DNA from 4 places in the Sporosarcina sp. AD_1 genome. Region 3 is predicted to be linked to each of the others. Evidence: riboswitches for the same ligand, from Rfam matches in the RefSeq annotation. Region 3 holds a riboswitch; each other region holds the start of a gene.
The links. A riboswitch is a leader RNA that binds a small molecule or an ion and turns the genes downstream of it on or off. The one in region 3 is predicted to bind S-adenosylmethionine.

Region 1 (6,097 bases), on a different contig from region 3:
GACGATGAAGCTTTATGCGTTAATCCATGAGTTTACAGATACGGAAACACGTTTATTTATCGAGAAATTGCCTTATTTCCGTCCGGAACCTGAGAAAAAGTACAATCCGTTCTAAAGATTTACTTGATGGCGGGGCGTTCAAGCGTCCTGCTATATTTTATTTGGATAAAAAGAACATTTGGAATGTAAATGCGCGTGTCCTTCGCTACACTATAGGAAAGGATGTGTTACATATGATTACGTATAATGACATTAAAGGCGCTGCAGTTGAATTGACTTTTGGTGAGAATCGCAAAGGCATGGAAGCAAGACATGTTCTCGTGGTCCTGAAGCATGAGGGGAAATGGCTTTTGACTCGCCATGAAAGCAGAGGGATCGAATTTCCCGGAGGCAAGGCAGAGCCGGGCGAAACAATAGAAGAGGCCGCGGTCCGTGAAGCGATCGAAGAGACAGGCGTTACACTGAAGGACCTTGTTAAATTTGCCGAATATGTCGTGGAAACCGATCCTCCTTTTTGCAAAGCGGTATTTACGGGTACTGTCGATTCCATTGAGGAAAATCCGGTGCTGTACGAAACAGGCGGTGCTTTATGGTTCACGGATGAGGAACTGGACCTTTGCAACGAATTAAGTTTCCATATGAAGGACACCGGCATGGAGAAAATCCGGAAGTGGGTGGAAACCCATGGCGGATAACGGTAGCATCATTTCCAAAAGGATCTACCCGTCGCCAAATCCCCGCGTGAAGCTCCAGGAAGTGACGTACTGGTCGGGCGGAGTGAAAGTGAAGGGACTGCTGGGGGAACCGGTAGAAGAAGGCCAATATGAAGGCATCCTTTATTTGCGCGGCGGCATGCAGCATGTCGGTATGGTGCGCCCTTCCCGGATTGCGCAGTTCGCTTCGCAAGGTTTTGTCGTGTTCGCCCCTTACTACCGAGGAAACCGCGGTGGGGAAGGGCGAGACGAGTTTGCAGGAGCCGACCGTCAGGATGCGGTCTTTGGAGTGGATGTACTCAAGCAACATCCAAAGCTGCGGAAAGATCGCATTCATTTGTACGCTTTTTCGCGTGGCGGGATCATGGCATTATGGACTGCGATTTTACGAGATGATATCACCTCTGTCGTCACGTGGGCGGGTATTTCGGATGTCGTGTTCACGTACAATGAAAGAGAAGACATGCGAAGAATGATGAAACGGGTTATCGGCGGTACGCCGAACAATTTGCCGGAAGCGTACCGGGAACGGACTGCCTTATTCCGTATTAAGGAAATGGATGCGCCTATTTTGATTATCCACGGCATGAAAGATGAAAATGTCTCATTTGAACAGGCGATCATGCTGGAGGACGCGTTGCGGGAACAAGATAAGACGTATGATACCTGGTATTTTCCTGACTATACACACCACTTCCCGGCAGCTGAAAATGCGAGGGTTGTCCGCGAATTATGCGAGTGGATGAAAAAAGTTGAATAGATTGCATTGAAAAAGCACCTTCGAGCGGATCGGTCTCGGAGGTGTTTTCTAGCGGACGAAAATCGGAGGTGAATTTCAATAAGAAAAGCCGTCTCACGTTATGTGCGAGACGGCTTGCTTGTATTCGATTAGGCAGTTGGTCCGCCAAATTTGACAATATCTGCAGAGACATTTTCAAATTTCTTGAAGTTCTCACGGAACAGATCAGCCAATTCGTTAGCTTTCTTATCGTATGCTGCAGTATCTGCCCAAGCATTGCGTGGGTTCAATACTTCGCTAGGAACGCCTTCAATTGCTGTAGGCATCGCAAGACCGAACACTTCGTTCGTTTCAGTTTCTACGTCTTTCAACTTGCCAGCAAGAGCTGCACGAACCATTGTACGAGTATGTTTCAATGCCATACGCTTGCCGACGCCGTATTCGCCGCCAGTCCAGCCTGTATTGACAAGGAATACTTGTGCATCATGCTCATCGATTTTCTTACCGAGCATTTCCGCATAAACCGTTGCAGGAAGCGGAAGGAACGGAGAACCGAAGCATGTCGAGAATGTCGCTTCAGGAGCTGTAATCCCGCGTTCAGTACCTGCCAATTTGGACGTGAAGCCGCTAAGGAAATGATACATCGCTTGCTCTTTCGTCAACTTGGAGATTGGAGGCAGCACACCAAATGCATCCGCAGTCAAGAAGATGATTGTTTTTGGCTGGCCAGCCACTGATGGCGTAACGATGTTATCGATATATTGAATCGGATAAGCGGCACGAGTGTTTTCAGTTAAGGAGTTATCATCATAATCTGCAACACGTGTTTCTTCATCCAAGACAACGTTCTCCAAGACAGAACCAAAACGGATTGCACCATAAATTTCCGGTTCTTTTTCAGGCGAAAGGTTGATACATTTAGCATAGCAGCCACCTTCAATATTGAAGACGCCGTTATCCGACCAGCCGTGCTCGTCATCACCGATCAATTTACGTTGTGCATCTGCAGACAACGTTGTCTTTCCAGTACCTGAAAGGCCGAAGAACAAAGCAACATCGCCTTCTTCACCAACGTTTGCAGAACAGTGCATCGGTAAAATGCCGCGTTCAGGAAGCAAGAAGTTCATGACAGAGAAAATCGATTTCTTCATTTCTCCAGCATATTCAGTACCGCCGATCAACACAATACGGCGCTCAAAGGAAACAATGATGAATGTTTCGGAGTTCGTTCCATCAACAGCTGGATCTGCTTTGAAAGACGGTGCAGCTAAGATCGTGAATTGTGCTTCATGCGTTTTCAATTCTTCTTCAGTCGGGCGGATGAATAATTGGTGGACAAACAAGTTTTGCCACGCGTATTCGTTGATGACCTGAAGGGAAAGCTGGGAGTCTTTATCAGCACCTGCAAAGCCTTTGAAAACAAATAATTCATCTTTTTGCTTTAAATGATTGATCACTTTCGTGTATAGTGAATCAAAGATGTCCGCAGAAATCGGACGGTTCACTTTGCCCCAGTCGATTTTATCTTTAGTGGAAGGTTCTTCAACAATGAATTTGTCTCCAGGTGAACGGCCCGTATACTTTCCAGTGCGTGCAGCGAGTGCACCGTCTGCTGAAAGTTGTGCTTCTCCGCGAGCTGTCGCCTTTTCAACCAATTCCGCGACGGATGGCTGGATTGTAACATTGTTGCCTGCAAGAAGTTCTTTAAGTCCGTTTTCGATTTTCGCTGAAATCATAGTTTACGTACCGTCCTTTACATATAGTCCCAACTCAATGGGTATCCTTATTTTCGTAATTAGTATAACACATTAAGAATAATAATCTATACTAATTAAAAACTCAAGTGTTTCTCATTAAAATGATTTGACAAAAGCGCGAGTTTTTCGTAGCATTATATCATGAACGGATACTCTTATCCCGAGCTGGCGGAGGGACAGGCCCTATGAAGCCCGGCAACCTGCGCATACACTGCGAAAAGGTGCCAAACCTGGAGCAAGGTTGAATCCTTGGACGATAAGAGTGAAAGGTGCTGCTTTTGAAATAATGCCTTTCCTCATGTATATTTACGTGAGTGGAAGGCTTTTTATATTGTCTGGCCCTTAATCCTTGTGTATGTTGACGTCGACTCTCTTCAGGCGTGGAACTACTGGGACATATAGAGTACCGTATCAATATGAGCAAGCCGTTAAGGAGGAAATTACATTGACAAATCGCCGACTGTTCACATCGGAATCGGTAACAGAAGGACATCCGGATAAAATGTGCGATCAGATCTCTGACGCCATTTTGGATGCAATTTTAGAGGAAGACCCAAATGCACGCGTTGCGTGTGAAACAACTATCACAACAGGTCTCGTACTTGTTATAGGTGAAATTACAACGACAACGTACGTTGATATTCCGAAGGTCGTTCGGGACACAGTAAAGGAAATCGGGTACACCCGCGCGAAATTCGGATTCGACTGGGAAACCTCTTCTGTTTTGACTTCCATTGATGAACAATCACCGGACATCGCAGCGAGTGTGGATCAGGCGCTCGAAGCAAGAGAAGGAACGATGACCGATAAAGAATTGGAAGCCATCGGTGCAGGGGATCAGGGCTTGATGTTCGGATACGCATGTGATGAAACTCCGGAATTAATGCCTTTGCCAATTAGCTTGGCGCATAAATTATCCCGACGCTTAGCGCAAGTTCGCAAAGAAGACATCCTTTCTTATTTACGTCCGGATGGAAAAACGCAAGTAACGATCGAATATGATGAAAACAACCAACCGGTCCGTGTCGATACCATTGTCATCTCGACACAGCATCACCCGGACACAACGTTAGATCAAATCAAACGTGACATTAAAGAACACGTGATTGATGCAGTCGTCCCTGCTGAATTATTAGATGAAGAAACCAAATACTTCATTAACCCATCCGGTCGTTTCGTTATCGGCGGACCACAAGGGGATGCAGGATTGACAGGCCGGAAAATTATCGTTGATACGTATGGCGGCTACGCTCGTCACGGCGGCGGTGCATTCTCCGGTAAGGACGCGACAAAAGTAGACCGTTCCGCATCCTATGCGGCACGCTACGTAGCGAAAAATATCGTAGCTGCTGGACTCGCTTCCCGTTGTGAAGTACAGCTGGCGTACGCAATCGGTGTTGCGAAACCCGTTTCCATTTCCATCGACACATTCGGAACTGGAAAAGTCGAAGAAAGCAAGCTAGTCGAAATGGTGCGTGAGCTGTTTGATCTCCGTCCTGCCGGCATCATCAAAATGCTTGATCTTCGCAGACCGATCTACAAACAAACTGCTGCATACGGTCACTTTGGCCGCACAGATGTCGAGCTTCCTTGGGAACAAACCGACAAAGCAGCCGCTTTGAAAGAGAAATCCGGCATCGTTGTCGGGTAATAATGAAACAGGAGAAGAAAAACGTTATGTTTTTCTTCTCCTGTTTTTTTGATTGGAAGAGGGCGTGAGATGAAGGGGAATTTGGGGATTAAAAAAATCCCTTACAATGGGTTGGAGGGCAGGAATCCATCCATATCCAAAATAAAGGGTATCTGTTTTCGTTTTGCTATTGAAGGGAGAGTGGAGTACTTAATACAAGGGTATTGATCTGCAATCATACGAAAAGCCACTTTAATTTCTTTCTTGGCGCTAATTAATAATTGATTACCAGAACTTTACCTGTATCAGGGACAACCATTAGCGTAATCTCTTCGGAGCTTGCATTCTTTCCTTTAAAATAGTAAGCACGATCTGGAGCAAAAGGATTCCAACTAGACTCCACTTGAACGGTACCCGTATCCACGATGGTCATAGTATGATTGTTTAAGACTTTTTCTTTTGCTTGTTTATAAGTTAACGATGGTAAAGAAAGGAAAACAGATAAAATAATTATACCAATATAAATGAAATAACGTGTGAGCCTCTTATTCGGAATTAGCTGATGGTAAACAATAACATGAAGTCCTAATAAAACAATCGGCATTTTTAACGACATGACTCCACTGTATAGGCTCCGATCTATAATAAAGAGTATGATTAGAAAAATAAGCGAAATGATGAGTCCTTGCTTATACTTTTTAATATGATTTCACCTTTTCCGATGTTTATTTGCAGTAGCATGGTGGATCAGAAGTAGCCTAATCCATATGCGTTAGTAAAGATTTATTTATGATTAGTTTCATCTTAACAAACAGGTTATGATTTCGTCCTGCTTTATTTACAAATGCTTCATTATAAGTGTTTTCCCCAGTAACATAGAAATCGTCAGTTTTAAGAGGTGCTAGATTGAACGTTGGAGTGCTCGTATCTGCGGTCGAACCACTCGTATATTTCAGCAACCGCTCGTATCCGCCATCGAACCACTCGTATCCACTCCCAAACCGCTCGTAAAATTCCTCGAGAAGAATAAGCTCAACGATCCGAGCATTTTTCTTGATTGGTCAAAGGCATGCAGCGCGACCTGGTGCAGGCAAAGACATGGAATTTCCCGCGTTTAGATTAAACGGTCGAACCGCTCGTATCGGCCGCCGAACCACTCGTATCCGCGGTCGAACCGCTCGTAAAATTCCTCGAGAAGAATAAGCTCAACGATCCGATCAATTTTCTTGATTGGTCAAAGGCATGCAGCGCGACCTGG
Region 2 (6,097 bases), on a different contig from region 3:
CCCCAGCGCGTCGCCCACGTCATCTTTTCCACTTCCTCCCCGATGGACGAGGAGACGGCCGAGTTGCCGATGTTGGCATTGATCTTCACATGGAAATTGCGTCCGATAATCATCGGTTCCGCTTCCGAATGATTGATATTTGACGGGATGACCGCTCTGCCGCGCGCCACTTCACTTCGGACAAACTCCGGATCCATGCCCTCCCGGATTGCGATGAATTCCATTTCAGGTGTGATGATTCCTTGCCGTGCGTAATGCATCTGCGTCACAATTTTCCCGGGCTTTGCGCGAAGCGGCTTGCGCTTCAATAAAGGAAACATCTCGTCACTTTTTTCCTTGCCAGCCTGGTAGCCATTATCTTCTGGCTTCACTTCCCGCCCTTCATACTCCTCCACGTCACCGCGCTCCAAAATCCATTGTTTCCGAATTTCCGGAAGTCCTTTGCGAATATCCACCTCATAGCCAGTCTCCGTATACTTTCCGCTCGTATCATATACACGGAATGGCTCATTCGGAAATTCACCCTCTTCTGTAATGGTGGGAGATAATTCAATCTCCCGCATTGGAACTTGAATGTCCTTTCTACCGCCTTCCACATACACCTTTTTGCTAGAAGGAAAGCAGGAATGGATGTGAATCGGTGTTTCTTCTTTCATGTTACTCATCTTGTCATCGTCCCCTCATCATTATTTGCGGGTGAACCAATGACTCTATCCAAAAGGGAGTGCTGCTTAGACGCAAAAAGACCAGATCTGTCATAAAACAGACCTGGTCTCCAAAACATACGCATATGCATGCCACTTATCGTTATAGAAACTTCCCCACGCTGGTATGAGCCAGATCAGGTCCAAAGAGTTAGGAGAGCAATCCATATCTCCCTCTCAGTCCGGTTATGCCGGACACCCCTAGTTTGCATCTATTAAATTGGTCGTACACTCATAGTCTAACCGAGTATCAGGAAATGTCAACCTAATCCGACGTTAGTAGTTTACTCAAATAAAAAACTTTATCCAAAAAGCTTTAATCCGACCGCGCCTCCTATAATCAATATCAAGAACAGCATCCGCTTCCAGCCTGCGGGTTCATTGAAAAACAAGATTCCGACCGTCACAGCGCCAGCTGCTCCAAGCCCTGTCCAGACTGCATATGCGGTCCCCATCGGAATCTCACGCATCGCAAGGGAAAGGAAGAAAAAGCCGGCTGAAAATACCGCAGCCAACAGGATAAGGCGAGGGAACGTTTTCTTATGGAGGTATAAATTAATGCAATAAACGCCAAAAATTTCACCGAAGCTTGCAATGACTAAGTAGAGCCATGCCATTACCCCTCTCCCCCTTCTGATTCTTGCGGTTTCTCATCCGTTGTCGTCATCTTGATGCCGATGACACCTATCATAATCATTACAATGAATAGTACTTTCATGAAAGAGAAATCGGCATGAAATAGTACAAAATCTAGTAAGACAATCGCTGCCGCTCCGGAGCCTGTAAACACGGCATATACCGTTCCGCTCGGCAATTTCTCGCAAGCTTTTATTATGAAATAGAAACTGAACAGAATGGCAACAACTGTGCCCGTCCATTCCAGCAGTGAATCTGAATACCGGAGGCCGACCACCCAGAATATCTCAACAATTGCTGCGAAAACAACATATAACCATGCCACTGGAATTACCTCCTGTCCTCCCGGCCCATTCACCAGTCAATGAACTGCTATGTAGAGCCTGCTAATCAATCAATAGTATAGCAAAAATACCAGCTTGCAAATGCGACTCTTTCATGCTATCGTTAGATAAACTATTTTTAAACAATTCCATATTTTTATTCTTATCAAGAGAGACGGAGGGATTTGGCCCGAAGAAGTCTCAGCAACCAGCCCGATTTTGGTATGGTGCTAATTCCAAGTGGCGTTCGCGTCATGAAGATGAGAAGATTGATTTCAACATTCGATTGTTGAGGGCCCTCTTCTTGTAGGGTCCTTTTTTATTTTTTCTGACAAGGGAGATGCAACGATGAAAAAACGATGTTTAGATACGAAATTTGTCCAGCTGGGAAATCAAAGTGATCCGAGAACGGGTGCCGTCAACCCACCTATCTATCTGTCCACCGCTTATAAGCATGACGGGCTCGGTCAATCAACAGGTTATGACTATACCCGTACAAAAAATCCGACACGCACCATTTTGGAGGAAGGCATTGCAGAATTGGAAGGTGGAGATCAAGGCTATGCTTGCAGTTCTGGCATGGCAGCAATTCAACTCGTCCTCTCCTTGTTCCGTTCAGGCGATGAATTAATTGCACCGGAAGATCTGTATGGCGGCACCTACCGACTGTTCGACCAATATGAAGATCTTTATGGCATCCGGACACTTTACTCTTCCTTTGAAACCGTGGAAGAAGTTGAACAATTAATTACCGACAAGACCAAAGCGCTTTTTCTTGAGACACCAACAAATCCGCTCATGCAACAAATTGATGTTGCCTCTTTTGCAGATTTAGCAAAGAGACATGGACTCTATCTCATCGTCGACAATACATTCCTAACACCTTATTATCAAAGGCCAATTGAAGATGGAGCAGACATCGTCATCCACAGTGCAACGAAATATATCGGCGGACATAATGATGTACTTGCAGGCCTCGTTGTTGCCAAGGGAGAATCATTATGCGAACAGCTCGAAAAAAATCATAATGCCATCGGTGCGACATTGTCCCCGTTTGATTCTTGGCTTGTTGTCCGTGGGTTAAAGACGCTTCACGTACGGATGCGCGCACATGATTCGAATGCTAAGGAGATTGTCGCCTATTTAGAAAAAGAGCAGCTGATTGATAGCGTCTTGTACGCAGGGCAAGGCGGTATGGTTTCCTTCCGTCTTCAAAAGAGCGAATGGATCGGCCCCTTCCTAGAAAATCTAAAGCTGATTACGTTTGCTGAAAGTCTTGGCGGAGTCGAAAGTTTCATTACATATCCGACGACACAAACTCATATGGATATCCCGCTCGAGGAGCGCCTTCGCCGTGGGATTGACGACCGACTTCTGCGGTTTTCAGTTGGCCTGGAGGATGCAGAAGATTTAATTGAAGATGTTCAGCAAGCGTTGAAAGCCGCCAGCAGAACGACCGAGCAAGTGTCCTCCTTGTCGTAAAGATCTGCCGGAGTTACATGAAAATACTTATTAATAATAGAAATCACGCGAAGAAAGAGGGATGGAAATGACGATAAAAACAAGTACGGAAATACATGAGGCTCTACAGCTCCTGAAATCGAAAGAGTGGATTGATCTTACCCATACGTTCGGCCCGGATTCTCCACACTTTTTCATGTTCGACGACGCCAAATTTGAGACGCTTTTTAACCATGATGATGGTTTTCTAGCTCAACAATTCACGTTTCCAGGGCAATATGGGACGCATATCGATGCACCTATTCACTTTGTCCGCGATACCCGCTATCTAGAAGAACTGCAGTTAAAAGAGTTAGTTCTGCCACTTGTCGTCATCGATAAATCAAAAGAAGCAGCGGAAGATAACGACTTTACACTGGGTGTTCAACATATCCTTGATTTTGAGGAGATTCATGGACCGATCGAAGAAGGAACGTTTGTGGCGCTTCGCACAGATTGGAGTAAACGATGGCCGGATGCAGAAGCCTTCAATAACAAGGACAGCGAGGGCAACAACCGGATCCCAGGTTGGGGACTTGACGCCCTACAATTCCTCTTCGAGCAGCGTCGTGTGAAAGCAGTCGGCCATGAAACGTATGATACTGACTCCGCCGTAGATTTCCGTGCGAAAGGAAAATTAGAAGGCGAGTATTATGTACTCGATCAAGATACGTACCAGATTGAATTGATGACGAACTTGGACAAGTGCCCTGCCAAAGGAGCTGTCATCTTCAATATTGTTCCGAAACCAGAAAAGGCATCCGGCTTCCCGGTTCGGTCTTTTGCAATACTGCCTTAACCAAGTGAATAATAGTTAGAAATTCCGGCAAAGGGAACAGCTTCCCTTTGCTTTTTTTGTTCCTTTCTATCAATCTCTCTCCTTTCGTATCAGTCTTAGACAAAAGAAAAATTGAATATTTTGTAGAATATCTCCTCAATAAACCCTTCTACTTTTATCATAACTTGTCGAATCCGGTGCCATCCTGTCTAATAAACTGATTTTTCTTAATTTTATATTGACACTCTCTTCTTTAGTCATTAGTATCATAGATAATTGTCAGGACAATCTCCTATACGGGCGGCTCTGGCCGTATAAGGAAGTGTCATCACATTGAAATGGAGTGACCCTATGAGCAATCAACCTGTACTGGATGTCAGTAATCTGAAGACATATTTTTATTTGGAAAAGGATGTTGTTGCAAAAGCGGTGGATGATATTTCTTTTTCCGTCTATCCCGGTGAAACAGTCGCAATCGTCGGGGAGTCTGGCAGTGGAAAGAGCATTACAGCCCTCTCCATCATGCAGTTGATTAACAAGCCGGGCCAGATCGTCGACGGTGCGATCCGGTTGAATGAACGCAATCTGGCCACGATGAAATCGAAACAGATGACATCCGTCCGCGGCAATCATATCGGCATGATCTTCCAAGAACCAATGACCGCACTGAATCCCGTTTTCACGATTGGGAGCCAAATGACGGAAACGCTTCGCAAGCATAAGAAACTCTCGAAAAAGCAAGCACATGAAAAAGCAATTGAATTATTGCGTATCGTCGGTATCCCAAGACCCGAACAAATCATCCATGAATTTCCCCACCAATTATCGGGCGGCATGCGCCAGCGTGTCATGATCGCGATGGCCATATCTTGCGAACCGGAGCTGCTGATTGCCGATGAACCGACAACTGCCCTGGATGTAACAATTCAAGCCCAAATCCTCGACCTGCTTCTCGAAATGCAAAAGAGGTACAATATGGCACTTTTGCTCATCACACATGATCTTGGTGTCGTCTATGAATACACGGATCGCGTCATGGTGATGTATGGAGGCCAAATTGTTGAACAAGCCCCGACAAAACAACTTTTGAAACTGACTAAACACCCATATACACAAGGGTTGCTCAGCAGCTTGCCGAGCATTGATCAAGACGTTGAACGGCTTGGCACTATTAAGGGCACTGTTCCACCAGCCTACAACTTTCCAAAAGGATGCCGTTTTTCTACCCGCTGCCCTTTTGCCATGGATCGCTGCAAAGAATCGAACCCCGCATTGACCGAATTGGAGAAAGATCATTACGTCCGTTGTTTTCTATACGATGGAGGTGAGACGTCATGACTCTGAAAACAACCGAGTCCAGTCACTTTCAAGCATCTGAAGAAAAGAAAGAAGTATTGATTGATGTGAAGAACGTCAAAAAATATTTTCCTATAAAAGGGGGAGTTTTGAAGCGTACAATCGGCCAATTAAAAGCGGTTGATGATGTTTCTTTTACTATTTATAAAGGCGAAACATTAGGGATTGTCGGCGAATCAGGCTCCGGTAAGTCAACGTTGGGCCGGCTGCTGATTCGGCTGCTGGATCCAACCGAGGGCAAGATCATGTTTCAGGACGCGGACATCACCCATTTAAAGCAACGGCAGGTTCGTCCATATCGGCAGGATATGCAAATTGTATTTCAAGACCCTTTTGCCTCGCTGAATTCCAAAATGAGTGTCGAACAGCTGATCGAGGAGCCCCTCATCGTACAAGGACTCTTGAACAAAAAAGAACGCAAAGCAAGAATATTGGAAATCATTGAGAAAGTCGGCTTACGGCCAAGTGATCGGCAAAAATATCCGCATGAGTTTTCAGGCGGCCAGCGACAACGAATCAGCATCGCTCGGGCTTTGGTCTTAAAGCCTAAATTCGTCATTTGTGATGAACCCGTATCCGCTCTCGATGTGTCCATTCAAGCCCAAGTGCTCAATCTAATGAAAGATCTTCAAGACGAGTTTGGCTTGACATATCTATTCATCGCACATGATTTAAGCGTCGTTAAACATATTAGCGAACGGGTAGCAGTCATGTATTTGGGCCGTCTTGCCGAAATTGCGCCAAAGAACCGGTTATACGAAAATCCGCTGCATCCCTATACAAAAGCGTTGCTGTCATCG
Region 3 (6,097 bases):
TTGGTCCTTTTTTCTGCATGTGGAACCTCCTTTAGTCCTTTATATTATCCTTGAATTGCTTCTCCAACACAAACACTGTATGATCGGTAGAAAAGAAACTTGGCAGCAATTGCCGAAGGAGCCTCATATGCGAATCGCTATTTTTGACTTTGACGGAACATTTTATGCAAATGAAACATTCCAGCTCTTGATGGATCAGTTAAAAAGCCACCCGACCTACAACCCTTTGTATAAACCATTTTTCCGCACCATTCTTAAGCCGTATATCAGCTATAAATTAAAACTGCTCCCTGAATCCAAAATGAAAGAACGGTCTATGCAAATCTATTTAAATGCACTGAAAGAATTATCTAGAGAAGAGATACACAAGTATTTTCAAGAAATGAAACCAGCTATTCAAAAAGATTTTAATGAGAACGTTGTTGAGCGTTATCGGGAACACCGCAAAAATGGGGATTACACAATGCTTGTATCTGGCGCTTACACACCGTTTCTTCATGAAGTGACCAGTGAATTTCAATTTGATCAGATCATCGGCACTGATGTTCCATTTAATAATGAAATCGTTGATTCGAGCCGGGCGATTTATCATATTCAAGGGGATCGTAAAACGGAGAAGATATTATCTTGCCTTGCTGATAAGGATGTCGATTGGTCGAAAAGCTATGCGTATGGGGACAGCTATTCCGATTTGCCTGTCCTTCAATCCGTCGGAAATCCGGTCGCTGTCCGGCCAGATGCAAAACTGGAAGCTGTGGCTTTAGAGAAGAAGTGGGAAATCATACGATAGATTTCCCACAACCCTCTTTCATGACAATGCTTTGATTCCAACAACTCCAATGACAATCAGCAATACACTGAAAATCCTTCCGGGGCTTTTGGACTCATTAAAGAACATCATATTGATGAGTACAGCTCCCGCAGTCCCTACACCGATCCATACTGCGTAAGCCGTGCTCACTTGTAAATAGTTAAATGAATAATACAAGAAGAGAAATGCTGCTCCGAATCCAGCCATATAAAGCAGTCCTCGGCTCAGACTCTTCTTCTCACTATATTTTTTTAAATAAATTACGCCGACAAATTCACTGATTGCAGCTAAAGTTACAAATAACCAGCCCATTATTTCACCTCGCCAACTGCTTTTTTCTCTTCGATTCCATCTGCTATCTTCAATCCAATTACTCCCGCCACAAGAATGGCGATAAAGAAGATTTTTCCGCCGCTCAATGTTTCACCGAAAAGAAAGACGTCCATCAAGGCGGTGCCGATTGTACCGACCGCCGCAAATACTGCGTACACTGTACCTGTCGGCAAATTCTCACAAGCCTTCGATAAATAGTAAAAATCAACAAAAATGAAAAATACAATTGGGATCCAGTGCCACCAAACGCTTGCCACATTAAAACCGTAAATCCAGACCAATTCAAAGAAACTGGTCATTGCTACATATAGCCATGATTTGTTCATTGTTGTCTCCTAACTGACTGACTATCAGTCATTTTATTGCGTAATTAGCCTTGGAGGAGGATACAATCAATTTCATTCCATCTGCAAGGCATGTTTGAGGAATTCCTTAACTTCCTTCTTTTGCGTATCCGCCATATTTTCCGCTTGTGAATCATAAAGATAAATCTGTTCCGCTGCGGATTCGACAAGTCCAATAATTAATTTCGCAGTATGGGCAGATCGAATTGAATTACGGATCTCTCCAGAGTCCTTCGCTTTATCAAGTTTTTCACTTAGCCATACATAGATGGGTTCATAAACAGCTTCCCATTCCTTTAGATGCTCTGTTGATGCCAGTCCGGAATATATAAGGGCCTGAATCTCATGGTATTCTTCATTGATTTTAAAGATGGCTTCAACGAACTGTTGCATTTGATCCGAAAAAGAAGCTTTTTCCGATACAGCCGACCGCAAGATTTCCATCGTCTTTTCAACCATCACTTCGGCAATCGCAGGCATGAGCGACAGCTTAGACGGAAAGTATAAATAAAAAGTTCCTTGGGCGACCCCAGCTACTTGTACGATATCCGATATTTTGGTTTTTTCGATTCCCTTATTGCGGAAAACTTCAATTGCTGCCCGTACAATCATCTCTTTTTTATTTTGAGCCATTTATCTCCCTCCAACTGAATGACTGTCATTCATTTTACTACATATACAGTAAAAAGCAAGTGGTGAGCTATATCCATCCAATTACCGCGTTTGCTGCCTTGATTATGTAAAAACATCCAATCCTCCAAGACAGCCTGAGAAAAAGGCTTGCATGGAAGATTGGATTCAACCATTTTGCACAAAATAATTCATGACAACAATCAATAATAATCGAATTTATCGAGCTACGGAATTGGGGTTCTTAGGAGCGTTGATCGATATGCAAACTTCCGTCAGTCTGGACTTCCGCATAAAAAACCTGATCGGCCTTGCCAATTCCTTGTGCTTTCAATTGATCGTACAGCCATTCCTCCGTCAGTCCGAGCTCTGTCAAGTTTTTGGAAACAATTTTCCCATCTGAAATAATTTCAGTTGGCACAAATTTCGGTTCTGGAGACGGTGCTTTTACATCTTTTTTGGTCGCCGGTTCTTGGCCAGCCTTTTTCATTACACTTAACTGCCCGTTCGTCTCTAATATGGCATATTCCACGTCTTTAATGGAGAAAATCCCCTGCTCTCGCAGCATCATATTCAAATCGTTCAAGTGCAGGCGCGACTTCTTCATTGCGTCTTCATTCAATTTCCCTTTATGCATAATGATTGTCGGCGTATCGTCGAGTAAAATTCTCGCTTTTTTCGACTTCAATGCTAAGAAATTCATCAAATAAGTTAAAAAAGCCCATAAAATCATCGCATACAATCCATTGAAATAGGGGGTTTCGGATTCACTGGCAATGGCAGCAGCAATCGAACCAATCGTGATGCCTGTTACGTAGTGGAAAAAAGTCAGCTGGGAAATTTGCTTTTTACCCATTAAACGTGCAAGCAGAAGCAGCACGATAAAGGACGCTAATGTTCGCATCGTCATTTCCCAAAAATCAAATTCAAGAAATTCATTCATATTCAAAACGCAGCACCTCCATTATACGAGTGTGCCACTACCATCTGATAATTATACGGATGGTTTCGTTTAGGAGGGTAACGAAAAAAGGCGTCATCTCCTTAAAGAAATGCGCCTTTTTTCTCTGTAAAGCTTTATTCCCATACAAATGGTGTTTCTTGATAAACATAATAGTTCAGCCAGTTTGAGAACAGCAGATGTGTATGGGAACGCCATGTGTTCATCGGCTGCTTGGCCGGATCATCGTTCGGAAAATAATTGGCAGGAACATCGATATCCAAACCTTTTTGGACATCACGCTCATATTCTTCTGCCAACGTCGTCGCATCATATTCCAAATGGCCAGTAACCATAATATGCTTTTCATCTTTGGATAACACGATAAATGCTCCGGCATCTTCAGACACAGCGAGCAGTTGGAGTCGAGGATCCTGTTCAATTTCCTCAACGGATACGGATGTATATCTTGAGTGCGGTGCTGCAAAAATATCGTTAAAGCCCCTTGCAAGCTTCACGGTCGAATCCGTCAAACTATGGCTGTAAACACCGGACAATTTCTTCGGCAAATCATATTTATCAATGCCATAATGATGATACAGTGCTGCTTGCGCCCCCCAGCAAATGTGCAAAACAGACGTGACATTCGTTTTGGACCAATCCATAATCTGCTTCAGTTCTTCCCAATAAATGACCTCTTCAAAAGGCATATGCTCGATCGGTGCACCCGTAATAATCATTCCATCGAATCGGCGATGTTTAATATGTTCAAATGTCGTGTAAAACTCTTCCAAATGATTTTTACTCACATTTTTTGATTCATATGTAGCGGTATTTAGGAAATTCACATTTACTTGCAATGGTGTATTCCCAAGCAACCGTAATAATTGGAGCTCTGTCCGTTCTTTCTCTGGCATTAAATTCAAAATGATGATATTTAGTGGCCGAATATCTTGCGTGGTCGCACGATCCTCCTCCATGATGAATATTTTCTCTTCTTTCAATAGCTCGCCTGCCGGTAAATGTTTCGGTATGTTAATTGGCATACAATCTCCCCCTCTTCTGTCGTGGCAATTCAAATAAAAAACCCCCGTTCCTAAAGAAATAGGAACGAGGCTTGAATTTTCCGGTCGTTCTTATCTCTCAAGAATCAAGTACCCACGGTATTCCAGATGTTCGGATTCTTCGCATGCATTCATCCGCTTAAGGCGGTTTGTAACTGCATCCTGAATTCCAAACATCCAATCACCGAGGCATCAACTTGAATCCGGCAGGGCCATTCCGCGAATGACATGCACAGCTTTTTCACTGACGTTTTACTAACGATGCGAAAAAGATCAAGTTGAACTTCTTGTTGGAGGTAGCACCTTCCTGCATACGCAGAGGTTGCTGAAGCTTCATCGGGCCAAATCCCTCAGCTTCTCTTGATAAGAATTATTCTATTACGGAGTAGTATATCACTTTTCAGACAGTTTGCCTAAAGTTTTTTAAAATTTTTCTTAAACTTTCATGGTCAGCACTTTCCACAATCGCAATAAAGTCAATCTGTTTAAAAAGTCGGCAAACCTTTCATTTGCTAATTCATGAAAATGAACCTCACAACTAGCGGTCACTCACTGGTATCTCTTCGCTTTTGAAAACCCAAGTCCGAGTATTTCCGATGCATTTAAGAAAATGACGAACGAAGAAGGCTCTGCCGTCTGCAACAGCTTTTTCAAGTACACAGCTTCCGATTGCTCGACCACACAGAAAATCATTGTTTTTTCATTATCTGAAAATCCTCCGGTCGATTTAACTTTCGTCAATCCTCGGTCGATTTCATTTTGTATGATTTCCTGCACCTTTTTCTCATTTTCCGTAATTATAAGGACCAATTTGGTTGGCGACGTCTGAAGCTGAACGAAGTCGATTACTTTGCTGGTCACATAAATCGACATTAAAGCATATAACGCCAGTTCAAAGTTGAAAACGAAAGCGGAAGTAATTACGACAACCCCGTCAACGATAAGCTGTGAAAATCCGCTTGAAATCCCTGTGTATTTCTTGAGCAATTGGGCGATTAACGCTGTGCCTCCTGTTGAACCATTCCCACGATAGACAATGCCTAAGCCGATCCCTAGAAGAATTCCTCCATAGATCGAACTGAGCAGCGGGTTATCAACCGAAAGTTCAATGCCACCCGTCAGCCAGATGACAAACGGGACAAAAAAAGTACCGACTAGCGTTTTGGTGCTGAACTCTTTGCCTGCGAGCAGCAAACCTAAAATGATTAACGGGATATTGATAATCCACTGGACATACGCGGGATTGAAACCAAACAACTCATATAAGATCGTGCTGACACCTGATATGCCCCCTGCCGCAATGCGCGAAGGCAATAAAAAGATATTAAAGGACAATCCGACAAGCGAAGCGCCCAAAATGATTAATAGATAGTCGAAAAACGTCGATTTTACATAACGATTTGACATCTTCCTGCCTCCTTTCCATAACAGCCTTAATTATTTTACCAGAAATAAAGCCTCTGGAAAGTTTTAAATGAATGATTTAAGGAATAGTAGTAAATAAGGAAATGGCAGAAGAGTATATTCATATTTTTGGTTTTCTTCAAAATTACTGGTATACTCGTAATTAATAGGATAATTCACTAAAGGAGGATATTCAACATGCGTAGTTTAGGTATTGTTAGAAAAGTAGACCATTTAGGACGAATTGTCATTCCAAAAGAATTGAGAAATACATTACAGTTGGAAAAGGGCGCTCCAATGGAAATATTCGTTGATGATGATATGATCATTTTGCGAAAATACGTGGTGGATGAAGCATGTGTTGTTACAGGCATCATCTCTTCAGAAAATAAACGGCTTTCCAATGGCATGTATATCAGTCCCCAAGGCGCGGAAATATTAATGAAAGAGATTAAGGAAAACAGGGATTGGTAACGTGAGCAAACGGCATCATCCACTTTTATTCACAGTGGCCAGACAACCAGCAGCCTAGAACGGAAGATACCGAAGAATGGCCAATTTCCTTACTAGT
Region 4 (6,097 bases), on a different contig from region 3:
CAGCGAGCAGCCTGATGAATTTAGAGAAATTTTTTGCGGTACACCACATTGGAGTTTGAAACTCCTTCCTCAATTCGAGGAAGCCCGAATAGGTTGGATTGACAATGTGTTCCCGAACCCAGAAAATGAGTATGATGTTGTCTGGCATAACAAATTAGTGTTTTGTGAAGTTGGAAATGGTGACTACTTAGCTTTTGATATGAAAGACGATACAGACGCTGCAATCGTTTACCTTAGCCACGATGATGGAAAAGGTCATGGATATAAGCTCGCAAATAACTTCAATGAATTCATTGAGAATTGGTCCAGAATAGGTTTTGTAGGGTGTGAGGATTGGCAGTGGCTTCCTTTTACGACAAGTTCTATCAGTGGAATAAATCCCGATGGCGGGACGGCAAAAAGATTTAGAACATGGTTGGGATTAGAAATATAATAATTATAAGAGTATCAATTATCATCTAACATGTTCGGTTGATGAGGGAAAAACATACAGCATTTGAGGGCACAATTCGCATATGAATAGGTGTCCCTGTTTTGTTTTAATACAGTTAAAATGATTTATATAAATGATCTGGAATCGCAGCATAGGCATAAAATAATGAGATTTTACTAATTCACTTGTTAGAACCCATGCTAATTGGATATTGGAAAGAAAATATAAAAAAGAGTAGTATTCGACGTAATGTCTCGTAATTTTAAATGGAATTTCGATTTATTAAGGTTTATTTGCATTTGCTGATTCCGCTTTTCAAAAGTTGAATTATACATATTAAAAAGTCATAACTATATTTGGAAGGTGAGATTGCTTTGCTAGAATTAAGAAAAATTAATAGTGACAATTATGAAGAATGTTTAAACTTGCGTACAACTGATACAAGTATGGAATTTGTAGATTCTGTGGCGTATTCATTAGCCGAAGCGTGGGTATTTTATGAGGAGTCACGCCCTTTTGCAATCTGTGCTGATAATGTGATGGTAGGCTTTGTTTCAATGTCTATTGCTGATAATAACCCACAAATCATAAATTTTATGATAGATAGCCGTTTTCAAAAAAGAGGCTATGGAACATTAGCCGCTAGGCTTTGTATTGAATATCTGTGTAAAGAATTCAATGCACGTAGGATTTCCTTACCAGTTAATTTAGAAAATAAAACCGCACTAAAATTTTGGAGTAGCTTAGGCTTTGAGCAATCCGACAATATAGAAAATGGTTATCTTTATATGCGGTTGTACATAGCAGAAAAATCTGTCTGAGCATATGTTATGTTGAAAAAATGTTGTAACTAAACTGTCTCGATTGTTCTTTAAAAAGTGCTTTAGTTCAATTGGAGTTATAGAATATTATGCTAAAAAAGCGCCCACTTCTGAGCGCTTTTACTTGTTTTATATAGCTATTTCACTGTTGAAATACATGCTGATTAACCTGTTATTTTCGTTTTTAAGTTGTTAATTGCACTTCTCTCGCCATCCCCTAAACTGGTTAGATCAAGAGGACTTCTCCTTTTTCTTACTGAATGATGCACGGATGCGTGTTTCAGTTCCCGCACGAATTCGTTTTATATTTTCAGTATGCTTCCAAACAGCCATGATGAAAAGCAAGGCGGCAATCAGGATCGGCCAGTAGCCATCCAGCCAAATGGCCATTGCCATCAAGGTGACGTACAACATGAAGACACCAATGACGAGAATGTCCGTCAATAGTGCGACCGCAATGAAAAGGACAAGGCCTGCCAAACCGAATCGCCAATCGATGGCAAATAAAACCCCGATGACCGTTGCCGTCCCTTTTCCGCCGTTAAATTTCATGTAAAACGGAAAGTTATGCCCGAAAATGACAGCAGCTCCCACAGTGAAAAGAAGCAATGTGCTATATTCTGGATCTAGATTAAACTGGTTGGAAAGAAGGCGGACTGCTATGACAGCCAGAATTCCTTTTCCGATATCAATTATGGCAACGAGCGCCCCATATCGTTTTCCGAGAACGATGAGCGCGTTCGAAGCACCCGCATTTTTCACGCCGGTCTCTTTCAAGTTCACTCCAGAAATCCATTGCGCTACGACTGAACCATGCAAACAGCCGATGGCATATCCGATTATGGCAATACCGATGATCCAAAAGATCATAAAATTCCCCCATATTCAATATGGTTTTATCATACGATGTCTGAATGGACCGTTCAATGAATTTCTCAAAGATAGCCGAATGGTAGGGGAAAGAGTCGTTTCTTCAAATTTAATGTAAAAATAATTTATTGATGAAATAAAGAAAAGTCCCCGATGATACGAAACGTTCAGAACAATTTTTAATTTACCCCTTGACTTTGAAAATAGGAGTCTCTATACTGTTCAACAAGATGAAAAACTGAATCACCCATACTCTTATCAAGAGCGGCGGAGGGACTAGGCCCTGCGATGCCCGGCAACCGGCAAGTGACGAACTTGCAAAGGTGCTACTTCCTACAGAACGTGCGAACGGTCTGAAAGATAAGGGGAGGAATAAGCGAAAGCGTAACCCTCTTCTTAGCGAAAGGGGTTATTTTTTTATTCCTAAAAACCCCCAACGCCTCCGCACTGCATCACTCTGTTGCATTTTCGTCTTACACTACAACCACTGGAGGTAATTCTAATGACAAACAACCAACTTCAACCTGAAACTCTACTTTTGCATGGTGGCCAAAAGCCCGATCCTGTTACAGGGTCCTGCGCAGTGCCGATCCATCGCACCACTTCTTTTGTTTTCCGTGATACAGAACATGCCCAAAACCTATTTGCCCTTCAAGAGGCAGGGAATATTTATACACGCATTACGAACCCGACTGTTGCAGTTTTTGAAGAAAGAATTGCTTTGTTGGAAGGCGGAACGGCAGCAGTTGCCCTTTCTTCCGGTATGGCAGCAATTGCTTTCTCCATATTGAACATTGCAGGTGCCGGTGATGAAATCGTGGCAGCCAGCAACTTATACGGCGGTACGTATAACTTATTCGCAACAACTCTTCCTCGCTACGGAATTACAGTAAAATTCGTAGATGCTACCGATCCGGAGAATTTCCGTGCGGCGATCACTGACAAGACAAAAGCGCTGTTTGCTGAGACGATCGGCAATCCAAGCTTGCACGTTCTCGATATCGCGGCAGTGGCGAAGGTAGCTCATGAGAATGATATTCCATTATTGATCGATAGCACATTCGCTTCTCCGTATGGCGCAAACCCGATCGAACATGGAGCAGACGTGGTCATTCATTCGGCAACGAAATGGATTGGCGGACATGGCACAACAATCGGCGGAGTGGTCGTCGATGGTGGTAAATTCGACTGGACGAAAGGAAAGTTTCCTGGATTCACTGAGCCGGATGAAACATACCACGGCTTGCGCTACGGCATCGATACAGCGGGCGCGGCATTTGCTACAAAACTACGTGTCCAATTGCTACGTGACTTCGGTCCTTGCCTGGATCCAGACAGTGCCTTCAACTTCTTGCAAGGTTTAGAAACGCTTCACCTGCGCGTGACACGCCATAACGAAAATGCACGCAAAGTAGCGGAATTCTTGAAAAATCATCCTTCTGTTGAGTGGGTAACTTATGCAGGATCGGAAGACCATCCATCGCATGCCAACGCGAAAGTGTACTTAAAGAATGGATTCGGCTCTATCCTTGTATTCGGTATCAAAGGCGGACGTGAAGCAGGACGGAAGGTAATTGATGGTGTAAAGATCTGGTCGCACGTCGCTAATGTCGGGGATGCCAAATCATTGATCATCCATCCGGCATCGACAACACATCAGCAACTGTCTGCTGAAGATCTGAAGAATTCAGGTGTTACAGAAGAATTGATCCGTTTGTCTGTCGGCTTGGAATCCGCGGAAGATATTATCGCAGACCTCGCCCAAGCGATCGAAAAAGCAGTTCCTGTCGCTGTAGAAAAATGAAATAAAGTAATTGAAAGATAGATTTTTGATAGTAAATGGCAGAAAGACGACCTCATTTGGTGACTGCCGATTTGAAGTTAACACAGGGAGTATCTCATTTGAAACTTGCCGGTGTGTATATGCGGTTTAGGGGCCTCATTTGGCACTAGCCGGTGTGTATTTAGCGTAAGGAGTGTCCCATTTGTCACTTGCCGGTGTTGATTTGGTGTAAGGAGTGTCTCATTTGGCACTCGACGGAGAGGGTTTGGAATAAACAGTGTCTCATTTGGCACTCGACGTAATGGATTTAGCTCAAAGCGTGTGTTATTTGGCGCCCGCCGGTGAGGATTTGGCGCAAAGGCTGTGTTATTTGGCGCTAACCGGAATGAATTTGGCGTATGAGGTGTCTTATTTGGCGCCAACCGGAATGAATTTGGCATAAGGAGTGTCCCATTTGGCACTCGCCATAATGAATGTAGGGTAACGGAACGTCCCATTCGACGCCCGGTCGCATGAATGGGAGAAAAGGGTGTCTCATTTGACGGCCTTCGATAGGTTTGGAGAAATTGGCACCTCATTTGGTGCGAATTTTTCATTTTGTAGAGTCGTGTGAAAGGAAGTGGTCTTGTGCCATCCATTAAAGCGGCCATTCTTGGCTTTGGAACGGTAGGGGAAGGCATCTATCGTATATTGAAGGAGAAAAGGGAACAGATTCAAGAGCAGACGGGTTATACAATCGACATTGTCGCCATTTTGGTAAAGGACGCGACGAAAAAGCGTCTGGCGACACCAGGTGTTGTGATAACGGATGATATTCGCGATATTTGGTCAGGTCCTGCGATTGATGTTGTCTTTGAAGCGATTGTCGGTGAGGAACCGGCCTATACTTATCTGTCCGAGGCGATTGAAAAGGGAACTCATATTATTACAGCGAATAAGAAGATGTTTGCTAAGCATGGTCCGGCTTTGGTTAAGCATGCCGAGTTTCGCGGCGTCCAAGTTGGTTTTGAAGCGACGACGGCAGGAGGGGTCCCCATCATCCGAACGGTGAGCAATCTAATCAAAGGCGATCGGGTTCGGCGCGTCCAAGGGATCTTAAATGGGACTTCGAACTACATCTTAACGAAGATGAGGGAAGAACGTATTCCATTCCAGCAGGTCTTGCAGCAAGCGCAAGCTCTTGGCTACGCCGAAGCAGATCCAACTGATGACGTAAGCGGCGGTGATGCCTTCCGCAAATTGATGATTCTTAGCTCCTTGGCTTTTGACCGGCAGCCGGATTGGGATCACGTTCCTGTTGTGGGAGTGGATCATATCGAGCTTCCCCACGTGCAAGAGGCTTCAGAAAACAATCTACGCTATCGGCATGTGGCCGATGTTTGGCTCGATGAACAAGGTGGCTTGCAGGCAACAGTCGGCCCGGTGCTAGTCGGATCCGATCATCCCCTTCACAGCATAGACGGGGTAGACAACGCTGTCATCGTCGACACGGAATACCTTGGCCAGCTCACTCTTGTCGGGCCGGGCGCAGGCATGTATCCGACCGGCAGTGCAATGGTCAGCGATTTGCTTCATATACTAGGTCAGCCGAGCAAAGTGTTAGTGAGTCAATAAAGAGCGTGTTTATAAATAGTAATAAAAAAGAATTGCTTTATTTCCTAACGGGTTCGGTTGATGGGGAGAAAACAATAAAAACATAGCATTTGGGGACACTATTCGCATATGAATTGGTGTCCCTGTTTTTGTTGTTATATCAACTTTACATTTTAATCAAAATAGCAAACGAAGATGAATTTATTAAAATTCCTCCTTGGATTAGCTATTTAGCTTTAGTACAATCATTAGGTTTATTATCAACTTCAAAGAGTATTTTCATATTGAAGAAGATGTCCCTAAGTTTTGGTCGAATTCTACGAACAAAGTTGTCGGCACGATGCAGCAGGAATCAACCTTCATTTCTTTTGAAAATGCAGGATCAGTTTTGTCAGTTGGAACGATTTGTTCAGTGGTGGCAACTCATCTGAAGGAAATTGATAATGAATATTAATACTAGGACTAGAAAGATCTCTTTTTTATGATGAAGACTAAATGTATTCTACAGAGGTAGCATTTCTTCTTGAACTAACGGGACAGGTTAGTGCAATAAAGTGATGATGTTTTATGGTAATATCAAGGGAATAATTGATTCTT

Region 1: it holds a riboswitch for S-adenosylmethionine, as region 3 does, so the genes downstream of both, metK (methionine adenosyltransferase) here and metA (homoserine O-acetyltransferase MetA) in region 3, are expected to answer to the same signal.
Region 2: it holds a riboswitch for S-adenosylmethionine, as region 3 does, so the genes downstream of both, ACSW3C_RS14050 (methionine biosynthesis PLP-dependent protein) here and metA (homoserine O-acetyltransferase MetA) in region 3, are expected to answer to the same signal.
Region 4: it holds a riboswitch for S-adenosylmethionine, as region 3 does, so the genes downstream of both, ACSW3C_RS14865 (O-acetylhomoserine aminocarboxypropyltransferase/cysteine synthase family protein) here and metA (homoserine O-acetyltransferase MetA) in region 3, are expected to answer to the same signal.

The regions. Positions count from the first base shown of each region.
Region 1 covers NZ_JBPVIR010000008.1:12,817-18,913, forward strand. The annotation lists gene ACSW3C_RS15355 (transposase) at 1-115, shown strand, start outside; gene ACSW3C_RS15360 (NUDIX hydrolase) at 234-695, shown strand; gene ACSW3C_RS15365 (alpha/beta hydrolase family protein) at 685-1,473, shown strand; gene pckA (phosphoenolpyruvate carboxykinase (ATP)) at 1,602-3,188, opposite strand; SAM riboswitch class I at 3,362-3,472, shown strand; gene metK (methionine adenosyltransferase) at 3,655-4,860, shown strand; gene ACSW3C_RS15380 (hypothetical protein) at 5,114-5,443, opposite strand.
Region 2 covers NZ_JBPVIR010000006.1:329,852-335,948, reverse strand. The annotation lists gene thiC (phosphomethylpyrimidine synthase ThiC) at 1-665, opposite strand, end outside; TPP riboswitch at 802-917, opposite strand; gene ACSW3C_RS14060 (DMT family transporter) at 1,007-1,321, opposite strand; gene ACSW3C_RS14055 (DMT family transporter) at 1,321-1,665, opposite strand; SAM riboswitch class I at 1,824-1,930, shown strand; gene ACSW3C_RS14050 (methionine biosynthesis PLP-dependent protein) at 2,012-3,145, shown strand; gene ACSW3C_RS14045 (cyclase family protein) at 3,213-3,962, shown strand; gene ACSW3C_RS14040 (ABC transporter ATP-binding protein) at 4,293-5,279, shown strand; gene ACSW3C_RS14035 (ABC transporter ATP-binding protein) at 5,276-6,097, shown strand, end outside.
Region 3 covers NZ_JBPVIR010000001.1:510,558-516,654, forward strand. The annotation lists gene ACSW3C_RS02515 (RluA family pseudouridine synthase) at 1-19, opposite strand, end outside; gene ACSW3C_RS02520 (HAD family hydrolase) at 128-790, shown strand; gene ACSW3C_RS02525 (DMT family transporter) at 809-1,123, opposite strand; gene ACSW3C_RS02530 (DMT family transporter) at 1,123-1,470, opposite strand; gene ACSW3C_RS02535 (TetR/AcrR family transcriptional regulator) at 1,543-2,121, opposite strand; gene ACSW3C_RS02540 (YetF domain-containing protein) at 2,363-3,061, opposite strand; gene metA (homoserine O-acetyltransferase MetA) at 3,196-4,104, opposite strand; SAM riboswitch class I at 4,407-4,492, opposite strand; gene ACSW3C_RS02550 (YitT family protein) at 4,672-5,529, opposite strand; gene ACSW3C_RS02555 (AbrB/MazE/SpoVT family DNA-binding domain-containing protein) at 5,725-6,000, shown strand.
Region 4 covers NZ_JBPVIR010000007.1:134,989-141,085, forward strand. The annotation lists gene ACSW3C_RS14850 (SMI1/KNR4 family protein) at 1-433, shown strand, start outside; gene ACSW3C_RS14855 (GNAT family N-acetyltransferase) at 808-1,254, shown strand; gene ACSW3C_RS14860 (glycerol-3-phosphate acyltransferase) at 1,486-2,124, opposite strand; SAM riboswitch class I at 2,377-2,491, shown strand; gene ACSW3C_RS14865 (O-acetylhomoserine aminocarboxypropyltransferase/cysteine synthase family protein) at 2,627-3,928, shown strand; gene ACSW3C_RS14870 (homoserine dehydrogenase) at 4,535-5,521, shown strand.